2 regions of the Solibacillus sp. genome follow, and region 2 is predicted to be linked to the other one. Evidence: riboswitches for the same ligand, from Rfam matches in the RefSeq annotation. Region 2 holds a riboswitch; the other holds the start of a gene.
What was found. A riboswitch is a leader RNA that binds a small molecule or an ion and turns the genes downstream of it on or off. The one in region 2 is predicted to bind glycine.
Positions count from the first base shown of each region.

Region 1: it holds a riboswitch for glycine, as region 2 does, so the genes downstream of both, gcvT (glycine cleavage system aminomethyltransferase GcvT) here and ABS917_RS07225 (amino acid permease) in region 2, are expected to answer to the same signal.

Region 1 is NZ_JBELZM010000002.1:278,851-289,834, forward strand. It holds gene ABS917_RS03530 (prepilin-type N-terminal cleavage/methylation domain-containing protein) at 1-140, shown strand, start outside; gene ABS917_RS03535 (type II secretion system protein) at 49-342, shown strand; gene comGF (competence type IV pilus minor pilin ComGF) at 339-794, shown strand; gene ABS917_RS03545 (shikimate kinase) at 1,104-1,616, shown strand; glycine riboswitch at 1,743-1,835, shown strand; glycine riboswitch at 1,839-1,947, shown strand; gene gcvT (glycine cleavage system aminomethyltransferase GcvT) at 2,111-3,214, shown strand; gene gcvPA (aminomethyl-transferring glycine dehydrogenase subunit GcvPA) at 3,341-4,687, shown strand; gene gcvPB (aminomethyl-transferring glycine dehydrogenase subunit GcvPB) at 4,680-6,161, shown strand; gene ABS917_RS03565 (rhodanese-like domain-containing protein) at 6,333-6,716, opposite strand; gene ABS917_RS03570 (lipoate--protein ligase family protein) at 6,813-7,649, shown strand; gene ABS917_RS03575 (vitamin B12-dependent ribonucleotide reductase) at 7,912-10,479, shown strand; gene ABS917_RS03580 (YqjF family protein) at 10,550-10,984, opposite strand, start outside.
Region 2 is NZ_JBELZM010000005.1:105,645-116,628, reverse strand. It holds gene ABS917_RS07265 (ATP-binding protein) at 1-119, opposite strand, end outside; gene ABS917_RS07260 (response regulator transcription factor) at 94-474, opposite strand; gene ABS917_RS07255 (diguanylate cyclase) at 492-2,129, opposite strand; gene ABS917_RS07250 (ABC transporter permease subunit) at 2,384-3,322, opposite strand; gene ABS917_RS07245 (ABC transporter ATP-binding protein) at 3,309-4,214, opposite strand; gene ABS917_RS07240 (GNAT family N-acetyltransferase) at 4,415-4,963, opposite strand; gene ABS917_RS07235 (sugar-phosphatase) at 5,178-6,449, shown strand; gene ABS917_RS07230 (MFS transporter) at 6,461-7,669, shown strand; gene ABS917_RS07225 (amino acid permease) at 7,882-9,219, opposite strand; glycine riboswitch at 9,479-9,558, opposite strand; gene ABS917_RS07220 (dehydrogenase) at 9,880-10,395, opposite strand; gene aspA (aspartate ammonia-lyase) at 10,630-10,984, shown strand, end outside.

The sequences.
Region 1 (10,984 bases), on a different contig from region 2:
ACACTGTTAATATCGGGAAAGCCAGAATTTTAGAAAAGGAGATTTTTCATGAACCAGGAAGGACTAACTCTTGTAGAAACACTGTTAGCAGTCGTCATTTTGTTTTTCCTTTCGTCGACAATCATTCCGTTCACATTTAATATGAAACAGCAAATAGCCATACAAAAAGTACAAGCCCATGCTGCAGAAGCAGCTTTTATAGGAGCCATGAAATATAAAAGGTTTGGACAATCAGCCGGAGTACAGCAAATTGATGGCGTTCAGTTTCAATGGAGTTATGATGAAAATCAAGTATGTGTCCAATATGACAACAATGAAAAAGAAGAGGAACTGTGTGTATGAAATGGAGGCAAATATTAAATGAGCGAGGTTTTACACTACTGGAAAGCTTGTTTCAGTTAACTGTGTTTGTACTTTTTACCGCAATAAGCCTGCTTATCCTTATATGGGTTCGGGATCTTCAACAGCTTGAAAGGATGAAAGATGAGGTGAACTGGGAATTGTTCGTTTATGATCTACATCAATACAATATGAATTCTGCATCTGGTAGGGTGCTGAGTTCGAATATGCTGCAACTGGAAATATTAAATGACCCGGAGGAGCGGTTGTTTGTGTTTGATAAATCAGAACAGCATTTGCGTAAAAGGTCGAATAAAGGGGGGAATGAAATTATGCTGCCTTTTGTTGAGAAATGGGAGCTGGCAGTTGATGAAAATGAAGTGAATATGAGAGTAGAGATGAAAAATGGAACAAAGCGAGAAAGAGACATCGTATTACCATTGCCTGCAAAATGAGAAAGGTGCATTATTTTTGCTGGCAGTATTTTTATTGTTCATAGTTTCCGGAGCTGCTGTTTTCTATACAAATGCATATTTTGCGCAAATAAAAGTATATAATTCATTGGAATCTATTTACGTTCGTGCTACGATAAATATGCTAAATTTACCTTAAAGTTCGACTTCTTTTTGCAAAGTCGAAAAAATGTCGCATTATGCGATTTGGTTTGACCTAAAAATATTTCTATTTATGACGCAAAATAGAAACGAAAGAATAGGTAGAGGCGTAATTAATTAAGTAGTCCGTAATAGAAGAAGGTGAACAGCATGCGAAAAATTTATTTAGTAGGATTTATGGGGTGCGGAAAAAGTGCGATTGGAAGACGTTTAAGTTTTTTCTTGAAAATGCCGTATTACGATATGGATCATGAAATTGTACGACAGCAGGGTATGACAATTCCTGAAATTTTCGAGAAATACGGCGAAGCACACTTCCGAAAAATCGAGACGGAATTTTTAAAGAATTTTCGTGATGAAGCATGCATTATCGCTACAGGCGGTGGGGTAGCCGTGAATGAAGAAAACAGGAAAATTATGCGCCGGACAGGGCTTGTATTTTTTCTTGATGCAAAATTTGAAGATATTTATATGCGTATTCGGAATGATAAAAACCGTCCCATTGTTCAAACATCAACGGAGCAAGATTTGGAAAACCTGTATCACCAACGCAGAAAGAGTTATCGACTAGCTGGGCATATACAAGTACTGACAGCCGGGAGAACATTAAGACAGATTGTTGAGTATATCGGGTTTCAGGTAAAACGCCTTAAAGGCGAATGATTTCTAAATATTTTTCGTTAATGTTCGTATTTTGAATAAAATTAAAAAAAGATTGCGTTTGCATTATATTCAATGTTAGGATATTGCTAAGAACAGCAATAACATGAAGTGAATAATCTAACGCGGATGATGGTACGGGGAGAGAACGTGATGTCACGTCGCCGAAGGAGCAAATAGCCATGCTATGAATCTCTCAGGCAAAAAGACTCGTATTGGACGCAACTCTGGAGAGTGCTGTTATAGCTAATGTTGCAAACAGCCACCAACGGGGAAAGCCTAAATTGTGATAGTAGATCAAATTTGGGTGTAACTTTCAGGTGCAAGGACAGAGAATCTCGGTAAAGGGGATTCGTCTGTCTTTTTTTTGTGGAGAAATCGGCTTTTAATATTCTGATGATTCTAATAAAAAGATAGATTTACACTTTGATAGGTGTAATGTTGTTTCCCCCTTTGCAAAGCAAAACGATTATACATAACTTAAGGAGGAAATGAACATGACAAATGAATTAAAGCGCACTCCACTATTTGATGAATATGCAAAGTATGGTGGGAAAACTGTTGATTTTGGCGGCTGGGAATTACCGGTACAATTTTCTTCGATCAAAGAGGAGCATGATGCGGTACGTAACCGTGCAGGACTTTTTGATGTATCCCACATGGGGGAGATTATCGTAGAAGGTCCGGATGCACTTGTCTATCTACAAAAGATGCTTTCCAACGATATTTCTAAAATTACAGTTGGCGGGGCTCAATACAGTGCACTATGCTATGAAGATGGCGGTGTTGTCGATGATTTACTGACATACCGTTTGGAAGATAGCCGTTATTTACTATGTGTTAATGCAGCGAACATTGAAAAGGACTTTGAATGGTTACAGCAGCATGTCGAAGAGGATGTCAAAGTGACAAATATGTCAGATGACTATGCTCAAATCGCTTTGCAAGGACCATTATCTCAGGAAGTTCTTCAAACATTAACAGCAACAGACTTAACAGCAATTAAATACTTTAAATTCCAGGACAATGTAGATGTAGGCGGTCATTCGGTACTTGTTTCTCGCTCTGGCTATACAGGGGAAGACGGATTTGAAATTTACGGTGCACCAGCAGCAATTGTTGATCTTTGGAACAAAATTTTGGAAGCAGGAAAAGACAAAGGTGTAGTAGCTGCAGGTTTAGGAGCACGTGATACACTTCGCTTTGAAGCTTGCCTACCATTATATGGCCAAGAGATTTCAAAAGATATTTCACCACTGGAAGCGGGCATTGGCTTTGCAGTGAAGTTGGCGAAAGATCCGCAATTTATCGGTCAGCGAGCATTAATTGACCAAAAAGAAAATGGCCTAACACGTAAATCTATAGGTATCGAGATGATTGATAAAGGTATTCCTCGTCATGGCTATAAAGTATTTAAAGATGGCGAAGAGATTGGCTTTGTAACTACCGGAACTCAGTCACCAATGACAAAGCGCAATATCGGTCTAGCTTTAATCGACGCAAATTTCACAGAAGTTGGAACTGAATTAGAAATTGAAGTACGAAAAAATAGAGCAAAAGCAGTTGTTGTAGAAACTCCATTTTACAAACGTGCAAAATAAAGTGAAACTTCAATCAGTGGGGTCTTCATCCCCCTAGATTGATAGTTGAACCAATCTGCTGCCTTTCGAGGAAGATAAATTACTACCCGTTAATGCGGGATTAAACTTTTGAAAAGAGGGTTAACAATGAAACATCGTTATTTACCAATGACGGAACAAGATAAACAAGAAATGTTAGACCGTATCGGGGTTGCGACAATTGATGAGCTTTTCGAGGATATTCCTGAGAAAGTTCGCTTCCAAGGAAGCTACAATATTAAACCTGCAAAGTCAGAAGCTGCTTTAATGAAGGAACTGGCACAACTCGCTTCAAAAAATAAAGATACAGCAAGCAATGTTTCGTTTTTAGGTGCTGGTGTCTACAATCACTATAAACCGGTAATTGTCGATCACGTTATTTCACGTTCGGAATTCTATACTGCGTACACACCATATCAGCCGGAAATTTCTCAAGGTGAACTTCAAGCGATTTTTGAATTCCAGACGATGATCGCAGAATTGACAGGCATGGATATTGCAAACTCTTCTATGTATGATGGCGGTACGGCATTGGCAGAAGCGGGTATGCTTGCTGCAGGTCATACACGTCGTGGTAAATTACTTGTTTCAGGGACTGTACATCCGGAGTATCAAGATGTTGTGAAAATGTATGCAACAGGACAATCAATTGAAGTCGTTACAATTCCTGCAAAAGACGGTGTGACAGACATCGAAGCACTAAAAGACTTAATTGATGATCAAACAGCTGGTGTAATCGTTCAATATCCGAACTTCTTTGGTCAAGTTGAAAACCTACAGCCGCTTGCAGACATTACACATGATGCAAAAGGATTATTTATCGTATCTGCAAACCCGTTAGCTCTTGGCGTTTTAACACCTCCTGGAAAATTAGGGGCAGATATTACTGTTGGGGATGCACAAGTATTCGGAATTGCTGAAGCATTCGGTGGTCCACACTGTGGTTATTTCGCTGTAACGAATAAGTTAATGCGTAAAGTACCGGGCCGTCTTGTTGGGGAAACAGTAGACCAAGATGGACGTCGTGGTTATGTATTGACATTGCAAGCACGTGAGCAGCACATTCGTCGTGACAAAGCGACATCTAATATTTGTTCTAACCAGGCATTGCTGGCACTTGCTTCTTCAGTAGCAATGACAGCCCTTGGAAAACAAGGTATGCAGGAAATGGCGAAACAAAATATCGTGAAGACACGCTTTGCTAAAAATGCTTTTGAAGCAGCTGGTTTTGAAGTTGCTTATCAAGGTGCACACTTCAACGAAATCGTAGTAAATACAAAGCATAATGTGACAATGCTAAACAAAGCATTAATCGAAAAAGGGATTATCGGCGGATTTGACTTAGGTCGTGTTTATCCACAATTAGAAAATCATGCACTCATTGCTGTTACGGAAATCCGTACAAAAGAAGAAATCGAGCAATTAGTTGCAGAAATGGGGGCTTACAATGCATAACGAAAACCAATCACTCATTTTCGAAATTACAAAACCAGGTCGTGTCGGCTACAACTTAGAGCCATTGGATGTTCCTGATTTTGATCTAGAAGAACTTCTGCCGAAAGAGTTAGTACGCCAAGAAGCGGCTGAACTGCCGGAAGTTGCAGAATTAGATATTATGCGTCACTATACAGCACTTTCAAAACGTAACCACGGTGTGGATTCAGGCTTCTACCCGCTTGGTTCTTGTACGATGAAATACAATCCGAAAATCAATGAAACGGTTGCACGCTATGCTGGTTTTGCCAATGTTCACCCATTACAAGATGAGTCAACAGTACAAGGTGCAATGGAATTATTATATGACCTGCAAACATCCCTTCAAGAAATTACAGGTATGGATGAAGTAACATTACAGCCGGCAGCAGGCGCACATGGTGAATGGACAGCATTAATGATGATCCGAGCATTCCATGAGGCAAATGGGGAAGGTCACCGTAACAAAGTAATCGTACCGGACTCAGCTCACGGTACAAACCCGGCTTCTGCTACAGTTGCAGGTTTTGAAACAATCACAATCAAATCAGGTGAAGACGGCTTAGTTGATCTTGAAGATTTACGCCGTGTTGTCGGTCCTGATACAGCAGCGCTTATGCTGACAAACCCGAACACTTTAGGCTTATTCGAAGAAAATATTTTAGAAATGGCTGAAATCGTGCACGGTGTCGGCGGTAAGGTTTACTATGACGGCGCGAACTTAAACGCTGTTATGAGTAAAGCACGTCCTGGCGACATGGGCTTTGACTGTGTTCACTTAAACTTACACAAAACATTTACAGGTCCACACGGTGGTGGTGGTCCGGGTTCAGGTCCAGTCGGGGTAAAAGCGGATTTAATCCCATTCCTGCCTAAACCAGTATTAGTGAAAAAAGAAGATGGTACATTCCACTTCGATTACAACCGTCCACAATCAATCGGTCGTGTAAAACCTTACTACGGAAACTTCGGCATTAATGTCCGTGCATATACGTATATCCGATCAATGGGACCAGATGGCTTAAAGGCTGTAACAGAATATGCTGTACTAAATGCAAACTACATGATGCGCCGTCTGGAAGAGCATTTTGATTTACCGTACGACCGTCATTGTAAGCATGAATTCGTGCTATCAGGCCGTCGTCAGAAAAAATTAGGTGTTCGTACATTGGATATAGCAAAACGCCTTCTTGATTTTGGCTACCATCCACCAACAGTATACTTCCCATTAAATGTGGAAGAGGGTATTATGATCGAGCCAACAGAAACAGAATCAAAAGAGACATTGGATGCATTCTGTGATGCAATGATTCAAATTGCTCAAGAAACAATCGATAACCCATCAATCGTACAAGAAGCACCACATACAACGGTAATCAGCCGTTTAGATGAAACGCGTGCTGCACGTACACCGGTATTACGTTATACAAAAAAAGAAAAAGTAACAATTTCATAAATTGTGACAAAAAGGTCAGAGTTGTTTTCTGACCTTTTTTCTATGAGTAAGGTTAGACTTCTAACGTGTCACTATATAATAGTAGGAACTGCTGATATTCAGACTATTTCAATTCGTTGGGCAGGTGAATGAAAATTAAAAAGCCCTCTACGATGTAGAGAACTTTTAGAATTAGTTTTTCGATTTAACTTTACCTGTCCAAGTTTTGAAACCACCTTGTAATTGGAACAGTTGGCTATAGCCTTTTTTCTTTAATGTCAGCGCTGCTCGTGCACTACGACCAGAGTTTTGGCAATAAAGGTATACAGGCAGGTCTGGACGGATTTCTTTATGACGTGTATTAAGTTGCGTCATCGGAATGTTTCGAGCACCTAAGATGTGTCCCGCTTCAAATTCTTTAGGTTCGCGTAAATCGATTAATTGTGCTTTACGGTAGCCTTCAATAAATTGCTCCTGTGTTAAATTTGTTACGGATTTTTTCAAGCGCATAGAGTTGATTACTACGTAAGCAACGATTACTACTAAAATTACTAGAATCGTATATAAAATTGTCACTGCGATATTGCCCCTTTCTTTCTGTACTATCTATTATAAGAGATGAACTAGAGTTAGTCGAGCGAGTTTGTTAAAATGAATTGGTGGAGGCGAAAAATTGTGAAAAAACAATGGTATTTTATAAATTCGGGTCCATGCAGCCCGGCCTATAACATGGCACTGGATGAAGCATTGCTGGATTGGCATAGCCAAGGGGAAATCCCGCCGGTTATTCGTTTTTATGAGTGGAATCCTGCAACATTATCAATCGGTTATTTCCAGCAAGTACATAAAGATATTAATTTAGAAGCTGTAAAAAAGCAAAACTTAGGTTTCATCCGTCGACCTACAGGTGGACGTGCCGTTTTACATGACCAGGAGCTTACATATTCAGTGATTGTGTCAGAGAGCTACCCAAATATGCCGGAAACCGTTACAGAGGCATATCGTGTCATTAGCGAAGGAATTTTACAAGGGTTCCGTCTTTTAGGACTGGACGCTTATTTTAGTGTGCCGGAGACGAAGGAACAACTGGATGATCTGAAGAAACCGAAGAGCGCGGTATGTTTTGATGCGCCGAGCTGGTATGAGCTTGTGGTTGAAGGGAAAAAAGTAGCGGGCAGTGCGCAAACACGTCAAAAAGGTGTAATTTTGCAGCATGGCGCCATTTTACTTGATCTGAACGAAGAACTGCTGCTATCGGTATTTAATTTTGCTACGGCTGAGGCTAAAGAAAAAATGCGGAAAAAGTTACCCGAAAAAGCGGTTGCGATGAATCAGTTTGTCGACACACCATTCACAGTCGAGCAATGTGTAGACGCATTTTCTAAAGGATTTGAAATAGCTTTGAACATAGAACTAATTCCTTATGTATTAACAGAGCAGCAAACTCAATATGTAGAACAATTGATGCAAAATAAATATTTGACAGATGAATGGAATTTCAAAAAATAGATTACGAACGTGTGTTTTTATTTTTTGCAAAAAAATTTTTATACCCGAAACGTTGATATAGATGGATTCAACAAAAACAAAAAAAAATCAACCCCTTGTTTGAAAAAAAGATTTATTGTAATCTTTTTTAAGTGAAATTATATAACCCAACATATAGAATGGTATTTAATAAATTAGCACAATATATGGTATAAAATGTGTTTAGTTTACATTCGTGAAGGGAACCTTAAAATTATTAAATCGTTCAAAGGGGGCTTACGCGGTGGCAAGTGTTTTAGAACAATCCATCCAAGTCAATCAATTAAATCAAGATATTGAGCAATTTCCTCAAGTGCACCCGATCACACCGGATATGCATATTACGCATAAAGGTGTATCTCGTCTTGTAATGATTGACCGTTATTCTTTTAAAGATACGGAAAAGAAAACATTAAAAACAGGGGATTTTGTTGTTTTGACAGTTAAACAAGATCCTAAATTCCCGGCGCGTGGACTTGGCATTATTCATTCGATTAATCAGGAAAAGAAAACCGCCCTTATTAAAATTGACGAAGATTACCGTCATGTATTAGAAGGCGAAGAACAAGAGACAGGTATTATCGAACGGTCATTGGATATTATTGAAAAGCCGCTCGAAATTTTTTATGAGCAAATTGCGAAGCGTAATGCGACAGGCTTAGCCTCAGTTGAAAAAACAGAAGAAAAGCGCAAGGAATGGTTCGGGAAGTTTTACGAAGAGCTTGTGTCGATGAACTTTATCCCTGCAGGACGTGTAATTTACGGAGCAGGTTCAGAAACAGAAGTAACATTCTTCAACTGTTATGTAATGCCATTTGTAGCCGATTCCCGTGAAGGCATCAGTGATCACCGCAAGCAAGTAATGGAAATTATGAGCCGTGGTGGTGGTGTTGGTACGAACGGTTCGACACTTCGCCCTCGCAATACATTGGCACGCGGTGTAAACGGTAAATCAAGCGGATCAGTAAGCTGGCTAGATGATATTGCCAAACTGACACATCTTGTTGAGCAAGGTGGATCGAGACGTGGAGCCCAAATGATTATGCTGGCAGATTGGCATCCGGATATTGTGGAGTTTATCATTTCAAAAATGCAAAATCCGCGTATTCTGCGTTATTTGATCGAGAATACAGCAGACGAAACAATTATTCGTCTTGCAAAAGAAAAATTAAAATTCAAGCCTTTAACACAGCAGGAAGATGCGATGTATCAAGGCATTGTGAACTATAAAAATATTGAAGGTTTTGGCGGATTTAACGAAGCGATTATTCGTGACGCTGAAACAAAGCTGCGTGATGGCGGAACGTATTCAGTCCATAATCCGGATTTCCTGACAGGCGCTAATATTTCGGTTACATTAACAAAAGAGTTTATGGATGCTGTAGAAAACGATCAGGACTTCGAATTGCGCTTCCCGGATGTAGAGAACTACACTCCGGCTCAAATGCTGGATTACAATGAAAAATGGCATGAAGTTGGCGATGTTCGCGAGTGGGAGAAACTTGGTTACCCGGTTCGTACGTACCGCACTATCAAAGCAAAAGAACTGTGGAATTTAATCAATGTCTGCGCAACATATGCAGCAGAACCGGGGATTTTCTTCATTGATAACGCCAACGACATGACAAACGCAAAAGCGTACGGTCAGAAAGTTGTTGCGACAAATCCGTGCGGAGAACAACCATTAGCACCATATTCCGTTTGTAACTTAGCTGCTGTTAACCTGGCGAAGTTTGCAAACAAAGAAACGAAAACAGTTGATTTTGAAGCGTTACGCAAAACGGTAAAAGTTGGCGTACGTATGCAGGACAATGTTATCGATGCAACACCGTACTTCCTGGAAGAAAATAAAAAGCAGGCACTAGGTGAACGTCGAGTTGGTCTTGGTGTAATGGGTCTTGCCGATTTGTTAATCTACTGTGAAAAAGAATACGGTTCTGAAGAAGGCAATGCACTAGTAGATGAAATCTTCAAGACAATTGCGGTTGCAGCGTATGAAGAGTCCGTTGAACTGGCAACAGAGCGAGGCAGCTTCCCGTTCCTTGAAGGACAAACAGAAGCTGAAACAGCACGTTTACGTGAAGCATTCATTAACACAGGCTTCATGAAAAAAATGCCACAGCAGATTCGCGAAAATATTGTGGCAAACGGTATTCGTAACTCGCATTTATTGACGGTGGCGCCAACTGGATCCACAGGTACAATGGTCGGAGTTGCAACAGGGCTTGAACCTTACTTCAGCTTCACTTACTATCGTTCAGGTCGTCTAGGGAAGTTTATTGAAGTAAAAGCTGAAATTGTAAAAGAGTATTTAGATGCGAACCCGGGTGTGGATGAGAATAATTTACCGGACTGGTTCAAATCATCAATGGAACTTTCTGCTGAAGCACATGCAGATGTTCAATGTATCATTCAGAACTGGATTGATTCATCAATTTCGAAAACAGTAAACGCACCAAAAGGCTATGGAGTAGAGCAAGTACAAAAAGTGTACGAGCGTCTATACCGTGGCGGTGCTAAAGGTGGTACAGTGTATGTCGATGGATCTCGTGATACACAAGTATTAACTTTAAAAGCTGAAGAAGCAAATTCAGATGAGCAATTAGAGTTTGAAGAATTAAAACAATCGGAAGACCAAGTTAAACGTCAAGTGGTGTTAGTGGATACAATTAAACCATTAACAGATACTGACGTGACAATTGGTTCTGAAGTTGGCAATACATGCCCGGTTTGCCGTCAAGGTACGGTGGAAGAAATGGGCGGCTGCAACACATGTACAAACTGCGGTGCGCAGCTGAAATGCGGTTTATAAAATAAAGAAACGCAACCCATATAATATGGGTTGCGTTTTGCTTTTTGGAAAGATACTCACCACACTCACCCTAAAAACGTAACCGGCCGGTAGCAGGACTTACTAATGGCCATGCACGTACGTCGATTTTTTTAGAGAAGTGCAGGATCGGCTGATCATTTTCCAAAATAATTCCTTGCTTGGACAGCGTTGTATTAAGGGTGATTTCACCTTCTGCTTGTTGTAAAATCCATGGGTGGTGCAAAATATCACAGCGCACCGGGACACCTGAAGCATTTAATGTGTAGAAGCAGTAACGCTCTGCCATCCATTCTTCAAATGATCCTTTTACCGCGATAAACGGTTCGGAAACGGGATTATAGCGGGCCGCGAATACAATGTCTGATTGATCGCGCCTTTTGCTTTCAAACAGTACGGTATCTCCTAAATTTTTAATTTCCATCTTAGCGTAATGATACGGTAAATGGAAAAATGTCCGGGCACCTTTTACAGCCGGCCAATTATC
Region 2 (10,984 bases):
ATGTTCGTATAAATGAAAAATGCCCCAACAATAATGGAAAATAATATTATCATGGACCAAAGCATACGGACAAATTGATTACGTATGTTTTTCTTAAATGTCGGAATCAGTCTCGGCATTGATGAGCTCCTCTACAAATGAAATCAGCTTTATCGGGCTAAATGGCTTGGAAATGAAATATTGTGCACCTTTATCCAATGCCAGCTGGCGGTCGGCTTCCTGTGATTTTGCTGTCAGCATAACGATTGTTGTATTCGCCTTATACTCATCCGAAAGCTTTTCAATTACTTCCAGCCCTGTAAAATGAGGCATCATATAATCAAGGATAATAAGATCATAGTTATTTTCCTTCATTCTTTCCAAAGCCTCTAATCCATTTTCAGCTTCATCGATTGTAAAATCAAAACTTTCCAATGTATCACAAATAAGCATTCTTAAAATCTCTTCATCATCTACTACTAAAATTCTATTCATCGTTGAATTCCTTTCTTTTACCGGGCTTTTAAAAACAATTGATTGGCTAATTGAAGCATACGGTTTGTTACATCCGCGATATTAAATGGTTTTACGATGAAATCATCCGCTCCGTTTGCAAGAGCTTCCAATACATATTCCTCGTCATTGCGGCCTGTCAGCATCGAAACAATGACGTCATTTGAAGAATACTCTTCGCGGATTTTTTTCAGTACATTCATCCCATCCATTTGCGGCATCATGCCATCTAGTAAAATAATATATTTTGTATTTTGTTCATACCAATTCGACTCCAAAAATTTTACACCATTTTCATAGGCAGCAATTTCCATCGTAAACTCTTCCGGTACTTGTAGTTTATGAAAATAGTTCGTCACTAAGTTACGTATAATAGCTACATCATCGATGACAATAAGCTTCAATTTCTGCTTCTTGCTGATTTGTTCTTCTTTAGTAAATAGAACCGTTTGATTTCTTCCGGATGACTTCGCTTTGTACAATGCCTGATCCGCCTGTTCGATCAATGCTTTTGGGTGTTTATTTTGATGATTAATTTCCGCAATTCCTGAAGAAAACGTAATATTAAACGATTGTTCATTCCCTTTAAACGGCTGTTTTCCAACAATCGTACGCAAACGTTCCATAATACTGAAAGCTGTATTTTTTGACGTATTTGGCATAACTAGAACAAATTCTTCTCCACCAAACCGGAAAAGAATATCTTCCTGCCGTTTTGCCGACATGATCAGATTCGAAAAGCCTTTTAATACTTCATCACCAACAATGTGGCCATATGTATCATTTATATTCTTAAAGAAATCGATGTCAGCAATCGCTATGGAAAACTCTTCGCCTCTTTTTTCAAAATGCTCAATTAAAAATTCCAGTTGGGTATTCATATATTTCCGGTTATAAAGTTGTGTCAATTCATCTGTCATAATAGAAAGTTCAAGCGCCTGCTTAAAAACTAGACGGTTTCTTACATATGAAATTAAAATATCGGCATCCAGAGGTTTCTTTATAAAATCAAGCGCACCTAGATCATATGCCTTTGTACGGTTCCCTTTACTGTCATCGACACTCATGATTGTAACAAACATATGGTTAGACTTAATTTTATTAATATTCTCCAATATGGAAAAACCGTTGATATCCGGTAATTTGATATCTAAAAACACGAGGGCCGGATTCAACTCATAAATTAGTTCTAAACCCCGTTTCCCATTATGGGCAACAATGACCATAAAACCTTTTGATTCTAAAATATTCTTAATATACGAAGCAAACACAATATCATCGTCAATTACAAGTATAAAGTTATTTTTTTTCGACCTTTTTATATAAGGAAGATCATGTTCCTCGGTGGAACTGCGCTTCACATTTTTTTCAAAAAAGCTTACTGTTTCTTCAATTTGAAATAAAAATGCTTTCCAATTTTCTTTTTCCCAACGTTTGCTGCTTTTTTCTTCTAATAGTTCAAGCTTGGTTGCTGCAATTTCAGATAGCCCTTCCATCCCAATTGAGCCAGCAGTCCCTTTTAAATTATGAAGAAATGTATATATTTCCTGTTCTTCAACAGTATTTTGCTGTTCCCAACTTTGAATTGTTTCAGTAATTCGGTCACACATCATAATTTTATATTTATCGTTTAACACCTATTCATCCCCTAAATCAAATGACTTAATCTTTAGTATAAAGCCGGAACTGGAAATTGCTATATCCTTAAATGAATATTTTTTATTTTTCGTACGTTTAGATTCTAGATAATGACACATGGATTAGGTTTCAGCAAATGCTTCATTGACCTTGAATGATTAAATCAAAAATTCCCCATTCCATTTATCATTACCGATAAAAGAACAGGGATTTTTAAATTATTTTTTTCGCTATTCCCAAAAAATTTTCTGAACTAAGCCGTTACGTCACGCTTCATAAAGTAACCGAACGTAATCACCAAGAACACAATCGCATATACGATATTGACAACTAGCGAGAACGTAAACGTTAATCCTTCAATCATCGGAATACTTCCTGGTGCATAATACGATAAATCATTCGCAAACCAAATATATTTCGCAAAATCATACTGGGCGATAAACATTGTTGCCGTTGAACCCATCAACAAGATGAACAGCGATAAACTTACCGCTAACGTACTTGAACCAAAAATCGTACCGATCATAAACGCAAATATAATTGTCATAATTGTAGAACCGAGCGAATAAAGTGTCGTTTCGATAAATGTATTCTCTACGGTTTCCTGTACGACTTGCCCATCTACGATTGATAATGCAATTGCACTGTCCGTACCGAATAATGCCATACCGACAACTAATGCGACAACGATTCCAGCGGCAAATAGTACAATTCCATAAAGTATAGACGCAACAAGTTTCGAAAGTAAAATTTTCCATCTTGCAACAGGTCGTGTAAGAAGCATTTTAATCGTACCTGTACCAAACTCTGATGATACAATACCTGCCGCAATAACAACTGTAAAGATGCTTGTTACCATAATTGTCAATGTTAATGATAAATCAATATGTTCCGTAAATGTCATTGCATTTGATGATGGCAAATCATTGGCGATACGGTATTCGGCCATTGCAATTTCTTCCTTGAAATATTGCTCATCTTCCGGCATTAAATCTTCTGAAGCAAGCATTTCTTTTGGATGGGCCATCATTTCTTCATTTGCTGCTAAGCGCGCTTCTTTTGTACTTGAATCCACATCATAATATTTGTTCATCCCTGCAACGAATACGATTAGTACAATTAAGAGCCCGCACATGATCCAAGCATTTTTTTGCGACCACATTTTGATCCATTCATTTTTAACGTATTGCATCGATTGCACCTCCACCTGTCATCTCGATAAATTGATCTTCAAGACGCTTCTGAATCGGCTGGATTGTATAAAGATCAATGCCCGATTCAACTAATTTACGAATAAGTGCAGGCACTTCTTCTTTAGTCAGATTTAACACATAGCCGCCATTCTCTTTTGCTAACGGCTCTTCAAACATCGCCTGAAGCTGATCTGGCTGACCGACTTCAATGTAATATTGTGCTGCCGCGACATGTTGCAGTTCACGGATATCAATCAGCTCACCATTTTGAATAATCGCGATGCGGTCTACCATTAACTCGATTTCGGATAAAAGGTGACTCGATACAACGATTGCGACATTATCCTCTACCGCAATTTTGCGCAAATACATACGGAATTCACGGATACCAGCAGGGTCAAGACCATTTGTCGGCTCATCCAAAATTAAAAACTTTGGACGGTGCAGCATCGCCTGTGCCAGTCCAAGACGTTGACGCATCCCTAACGAATACGTTTTAACTTTTTCATTTATCCGATTTTGCAGACCGACTTGAGCTACAACTTCATCAATACGCTGTTTCGTTACTCCTTTATGCATACGGGCAAAGTGCTGCAAGTTTTTATACCCTGACATATATTTATACATTTCTGGGTTTTCAACGATTACACCGATATTACTGATCGCCTCTTCATAATTTGTCGACAGTTTTTTCCCATCGATGATTACTTCTCCTTTTGACGGATACATTAACCCCGTCATCATACGGATCGTCGTTGTTTTACCCGCTCCGTTCGGACCTAAGAAACCTGTTATTTGACCCGGATAAAACTCTAGATTCAAGTCCTTGATAATGTGTTTGCCTTTAATCGTTTTGTTCAAATTTTTAATTTCCACAATTGGCTGTGACAATTGTCCACACCTGCTTTCTGCTATTTCTTCTATTACAAGCATTTATTTTTGTACCAAGATGTTATATGTAGTGGCATGAATGACTTCACATGTAATAGATTCTAATTACTATACTGGATGAGTATGGAAAAAGTTTCATTAAATTATAATTTAGCGATAAAAAACCTCATCAGGTACTTCTGATGAGGCGAAACCAGTTATTAATATTCCCCAACCCATTCGTCTTTTAAAAGACCATAAACCGCATGATCGACATAGTGATTGTACAGCCATTCCGCCTGACGGATTGTCCCTTCATGCATAAAACCAAGGCGCTCTGCAATATGACGACTTTTCGTATTATTAACAGCAGCATGAATTTCGACTTTACCAAGCTTATATTCATTGAAGGCGATATCAATAATACCTTTCACAGCACGTGTCATAATGCCTTCCCCTTGATATTCTTCATCTAAAAAATAGCCGATTTCGCATTTTTTCAGAGACCAGTTAATCGTATTAATCGATACTTTCCCGACAAATTGCCCTTTATAAAAAATCGCTGTATCAAGGCCTTCACGTTTTGCGAATTTTTCTAGATTCATTCCGGCAAAATCGCGTGTATCTTCAACAGTTTTTGTATTATCTACCCATCCAAGCCATTCACGTAAATAATCGCGTGAACGGTCAATGAAAGCAAAGATTTCTTCAGCATCATTTTGTGTGATTAATTTTAATTGAATTTCATTATCTACTTCATAAAAGAACATTACTATCTCTCCAATCTAAGCTCCCATTTAAAACAATAAACCCTTTTTTATTTTCTTATCATATAGAGCTATTTCAGAATATGCAATTAAAATATGTAAACCTTTAATGATTTGTGTAAGTTTATCATTTTCGTAACGTTAATTGTGCACTTTTTAAAGAAAATTCGCAATATTCCTGTTTAGTATTTTGGTAAACTATCTATGAGGTGTTTTTATGGAAAACAATGAAAAAGCTTGGGGGAAGCTATTAAAATATTATCGTCAAAAAAAGAAGCAAAAACAGGATGACGTTGCATTCGGTATTTGTACCCCTTCATATTTAAGCCGGATTGAAAACGGGATCGTTATCGCAGAGCATTCGATGTATGAGCAGCTGTTTGAAAACTTGGGCATCGATTTCAACAAGCTCAAACAACAACTGAAAAGCCAAACCACTTTTTTGGAGCAGTTATATGAAAAATTATTGTCGAATGCCGAGTTTACTGTAGGTGAAATTGAACAATTAACCGCTATGCAAACCGAAGAGCAGCCGTTTGAACAGCAGCTGATGGCAAAGCTCGTGTATGCTCGTTTCCTTTACTCGAAAAAAGAAGATGATGTGGCGAGAACAATACTTAATGAAATCGAGCCGTTCGTCAGCTGGAAAAAAGACCGGGTCACTCAACTATTCGTAGCCATTACGACTTTCGGCCATCTTTCTTTTCAGGAATTTGAACAGTTGTCTAACAAAGAAGAAGACAGTCAATTTGCGCAATTTCTATCCAATGCTCACCCATTCGAACTGGCCAACTATCATTATCATATTGCTTTTGCAAATCACCGTAGCTACAAGTTACAAAAGGCACTGGAACATATTGAACTGGCACAGCAGTTTTTCATCCATCAGTATAAACCGTTGTTTCAGTTGAAGCTATTCTCCATGAAAGGTGTGATTTTCAATGATTCACATCGATTCCAGAAAGCTCTCAAGGAGTTTGAAGCAGGGCTAAATTTGCTTGAAAGTGTACCTTCAATCCAAACACCGATGCAATGGAGCTCATTGCATAACAATATCGCGTATTGTTACGAATGCCAGGAAAACTTTCCAGAAGCGTCCAAACATTATAAAACGGCAAATAACTACGATGAAGACCTGCATTCAGCAATTAACTGGATGCGCACATGCTTTGCGCAGAAGGATTTCAAACAGCTGGAAATACTATTAAAACGTTATGAAGAACATCAATTTTCTGTACCCCATCATATTTATCAGCGCAGACTATTGCAGTATGCGGTTGAATCTGCACATACGATCCGCGGATTGAAATTGCTGGAGGATGAAGCTTTTCCGCATTTCAACGAACAACAGTATTATTCGCTGATTCTGTTCTATGCTCCATTATGGGCACAGTTTTATGAGCAGCTCCATGCCTATAAACAGGCGAGCTACTGCTTTAGGCAGGCACTATATGCAAGTGAAAAAATACGGCAGAGAATGAGCAGCTAAGGGGTGATGATTTGGAGTTAAGAAAAGAGTATTTTTATTTGTGGTTCGGGTTTGGCGCATCCAAACTGGGAAGTTGGATTTACTTGATTGCGCTCAATCTATCGGTCTGGCATTTAACCGAGTCACCGGCAGCGGTTGCGGGCATCTATATTATCGGTCCGATTGCCCGCATTTTGTGCAGTTTTTTTGCGGGCTCCATCGTAGATAGAACCAATAAAAGAATCATCTTGATTGTTTGTGATGTTTTCCGCGCAGGTATCGTTTGTATGATGCCATTGCTCTCGGAAATTTGGCTCATCTACAGTTTGATCTTTTTGGCAAATATTGCAGTCTGTTTTGCCAATCCGAGCAGCACATTTATGATTACAAAACTCGTTTTGCCAAATGATCGCTTGCGTTTTAATGCCATCAACAGCATGCTCGGTTCAGGGAGCTTTATGATTGGCCCTGCTTTAAGTGGTGCCATTATCGCCATGAGCAGTACTGCCACTGCGATGTGGGTGAATGGGTTTATGCTTTTGTTTAGCTCATACATGATGTATTTGCTGCCAAATCCAGAGATCAAGTCGGCCACTCAATCATCTGTACTCACACTTGCTGTTATTCGAGATGATTTTATTACTGTCTGGAAATTTATCTCGCAACGCAAAACGCTGTTGAAATTCTTCGTTTTATATTCAACAGCGCTGATGATTTGCTTTTCACTTGATTCCCAGGAAATGTCGTTTTTAAAAGACTTTCATAAAGTGACGGATTCGGTATACGGCATCATTGTAGGAATCACAGGAATCGGTGCCATTGTCGGTGGCTATTTGGCTGTCCGATTCGTGAAGAAGCTGTCACTCGTTTCGTACATCGGCCTTGGATTTACATGTACCTTACTTTCCTACTTTATATTTTACTTTTCACATAATTTAATGATTGCGGTCGCTGCCTTTATTTTGCTCGGACTGTTTATGGCATTCAGCAATACGGGCTACGCGACATTTTACCAGCAAACAATCCCGACTGAATTGATGGGACGGTTCGGCAGTTCACTTGGACTGATCGAAAGTGTGATGCAGATCACTTTAACTTTGATTATCGGATTTTTGGCGGAAATCTACACGATTCAACTGACAACAAGCATCTTCGCTTTAATCGGTGTTGTCATCGCATGTATCGTTTATTTCCATCTGTTAAACAACAAACCATTGTTTGCAAAGGAGGAGCTAACTTGATAACCTACGAAACCATTTGCTACTGCTGTAAAAAACCTTTTTTATTAATAGAAGGAACAGTAAAATACCGGAACTACAAACGGAATATGAGCGGCAAATTTTCCTGTGATTCCTGTGACAATAAAATCTTCTCAGAAGCAAGAAGCCAATTTTTGCGAAAAATAAACTAATAGAAAAGACCGGGCTTCCTCGATGGAAACCCGGTTTTACATTTATTTCTTTCGAACCTTATAAAGAACAAACAGCAGTAAAAACCATAACGGTGTTAACAGCAGCGAAGTTCTCGTAGACTCGGAAATAGCCATAATGATTAGTAAAAACAGGAAGAATGCTAATATTAAATAGTTAACGAATGGTGTTAAAGGTGCTTTGAAAATTGAAGATTTATGTAATTCTGGATGACGCTTTTTGTAAATGATATGCGAAATCAGAATAATGCTCCAAACCCAAATAAAACAAATCGCACTAATTGTTGTCACGATACTGAATGCATCGTCCGGCATGAAATAGCTAAGCAATGCACCAATCGATACTACAACCGCAGAAAATAACAGACCATTTTGCGGCACCGCATTTTTGTTTAACTTACCGTAAGCTTTCGGTGCTTGTTTATTACTACTTAAACTGAACAGCATACGGCTCGTTGAGAACATTCCGCTATTTCCTGCAGAAGCAGCTGATGTCAGCACAACAAAGTTAATCAAACCTGCTGCAATTGGAATTCCTACCAATGCGAAAACCTGAACGAATGGCGAGCTTGCTGCACTTAATGTATCCCAAGGGTTGATTGTTAAAATTACAAATAATGCCCCTACATAAAACAGCAGAATACGAACGGGAATTTTATTAATAGCAGATGGGATATTCTTTTGCGGGTTTGCCGTTTCAGCAGCAGCAACCCCTACTAATTCAACCCCAACGAATGCAAAGACAACCATTTGGAATGCCATTAAAAATCCAAATGTACCATTCGGGAACAATCCGCCATGCTCCCATAAATTCGAGACAGCAACCTTGCCTGTATCAGTCTCAAAACCAATGATCAACAATACAATGCCTATCGCAATCAACGCAACAATTGTGATGATTTTAATTAACGCAAACCAAAACTCCAGCTCTCCGAAAAGTTTGACCGTCAATAAATTCAGAATAAGTAAGACTACTAAACATGCGATAGCCGGTACCCATTGCGGGATGTCGAACCAGTACTGCGTGTACATACCGACAGCGATAATATCCGCCATTGCCGTCATAATCCAGCAGAACCAGTATGTCCAGCCGGTAATATAGCCTGCCCAATCCCCTAGGTATTCAGTGGCGAACTCGGTAAATGATGCATAGCCGCCTTTTGATAAAAGCAATTCGCCAAGTGCACGCATTACGAAAAATAGTGCGATTCCAACGATTAAGTATGCAAAGATAATAGAAGGTCCTGCAAGTGAGATCGCTTTACCTGACCCTAAAAACAACCCCGTTCCGATTGTTCCTCCAATCGCTATTAACTGAACGTGGCGATTTTTCAGGTCGCGCTTTAATTCTTGTTGTTCCAAAACGATTCCTCCAAAGGATAAGTATTTTGTCTGTTTACACAGCGCAAAATAATAAGTACTTCACCGCGGTCCATCAAGTAATTTTTTCTGGAAAATTAAAACAGGGACTGATTATGCGCCAGTCCCTGTTTGTAAGAATAATCGATCTCGCCTCTGCGAAATCGCGTCCAGATTTCAAAAAATCTGTGACATCTATCGAGGGCTTTTCATGAAACAAAGGGTATTTTTCTCACACCTAATGTTAAAGAGAAGCATCTCTCATTACTCTTCTGTCCTTTTGCCTGAGATTATGAACCCTTCGGCGACGCGAATTATCGCGCTCTCTCCAGAAACTGCTCCCGCCAGTAGTTTTATCCACGGCGATCAACGCTTGATATGTATGCAATTAGTTGCCTATAGTTCCCTGGCATCTTCCAGTTTTCTATAGTTCGCGTTCAATACTATTATTGTACGATAATTCATATTACCAATTTTTTGCCCGTCTTACAATGGATAAACGTAGCCTGTTATTATGTAAATAGCAATTTAACCTTATTCCCAACATAATGTTTTCTATTTGCAGAAAATTTATGACCAAAAAAATATTACACCGAAAATTCGATATTTTCAGTGTAATATTCATATAGAGGAATTGGTAGCCCCTCGTATTACTGTATTCGTTTAATGCAGTTTTTCCTGAACCGTCGAATCTTCTTCATATGTTGTCCGATTGATATCAATCAGCTTACCTTTTGTTGTGTCTGTCTTTTTCATTTTGACAACATAAGTATTGTCTAAAGCTATTTCTGTGCAGGCGATGTCTTTCTCGCTTCGAATATTTTCCGGATAGTTTAAGGTAATGACTAAAGTATCCCCATCTTTTTCGATTTCTTCAATTTCTCTTCCACAGCCATCTGAATATCCTGTGACAAACAGTACTTCCTCTTTTTCAAAATCGACAGGTGGAACCGATTCAAAACCAAAAATCTCTGCCCAAGTAGTATAAAGCTTTTCATCCTGCACGATTGAAATACTCGTACCAACCTCAGGAGGTATCGAATCCAAATGAAACAGTAATTCATATTCTACTTTATTCTCATTATTTTCTTCCTGCACGGGTTCAGTTGAATCGGATGATGTTTCGTTTTCTTTCATATTACATGCTGCAAGGACCAAGATCATCCCCACGACCAACATGTAACTTAGCCACCTCTTCAATATCAACCACCTCATTCCTTTCCTTATTAGTCGTTTAAAAAATCAAAAAGTTACAAAATAGCCCTCATTATATTTGTTAATATTGGTTAATTTAAACTTACTTGAGAAAATCAAATAAACTAATAATTCAGCAAGTAAGCTTTTATCATTATATGGCGTATAATGTAGTTGTTTATCCAACTATTACACCATTCTCTTGGAGGGTTTGTACAGATGAGTACACGTATTGAAAAAGACTTTTTAGGCACATTAGAAATTCCAAAGGACGTTTATTACGGCGTTCAAACAACTCGTGCATTAGAAAATTTCCCGATTACTAAAATGACAATGCACCCTGAATTAATTCGTGCATTTGCCATCGTAAAGAAAAGTTCGGCACTTGCAAATGCCGATATCGGCAAATTGGATCCAGTAATTGCTAATGCAATTGCACAAGCATCAGATGACATTATTTCAGGACTATTACATGACCAGTTCGTTGTAGATCCAATTCAGGGCGGAGCAGGCACTTCAATGAACATGAATGCCAATGAAGTAATTGCAAACCGTGCACTGGAAATTTTAGGGG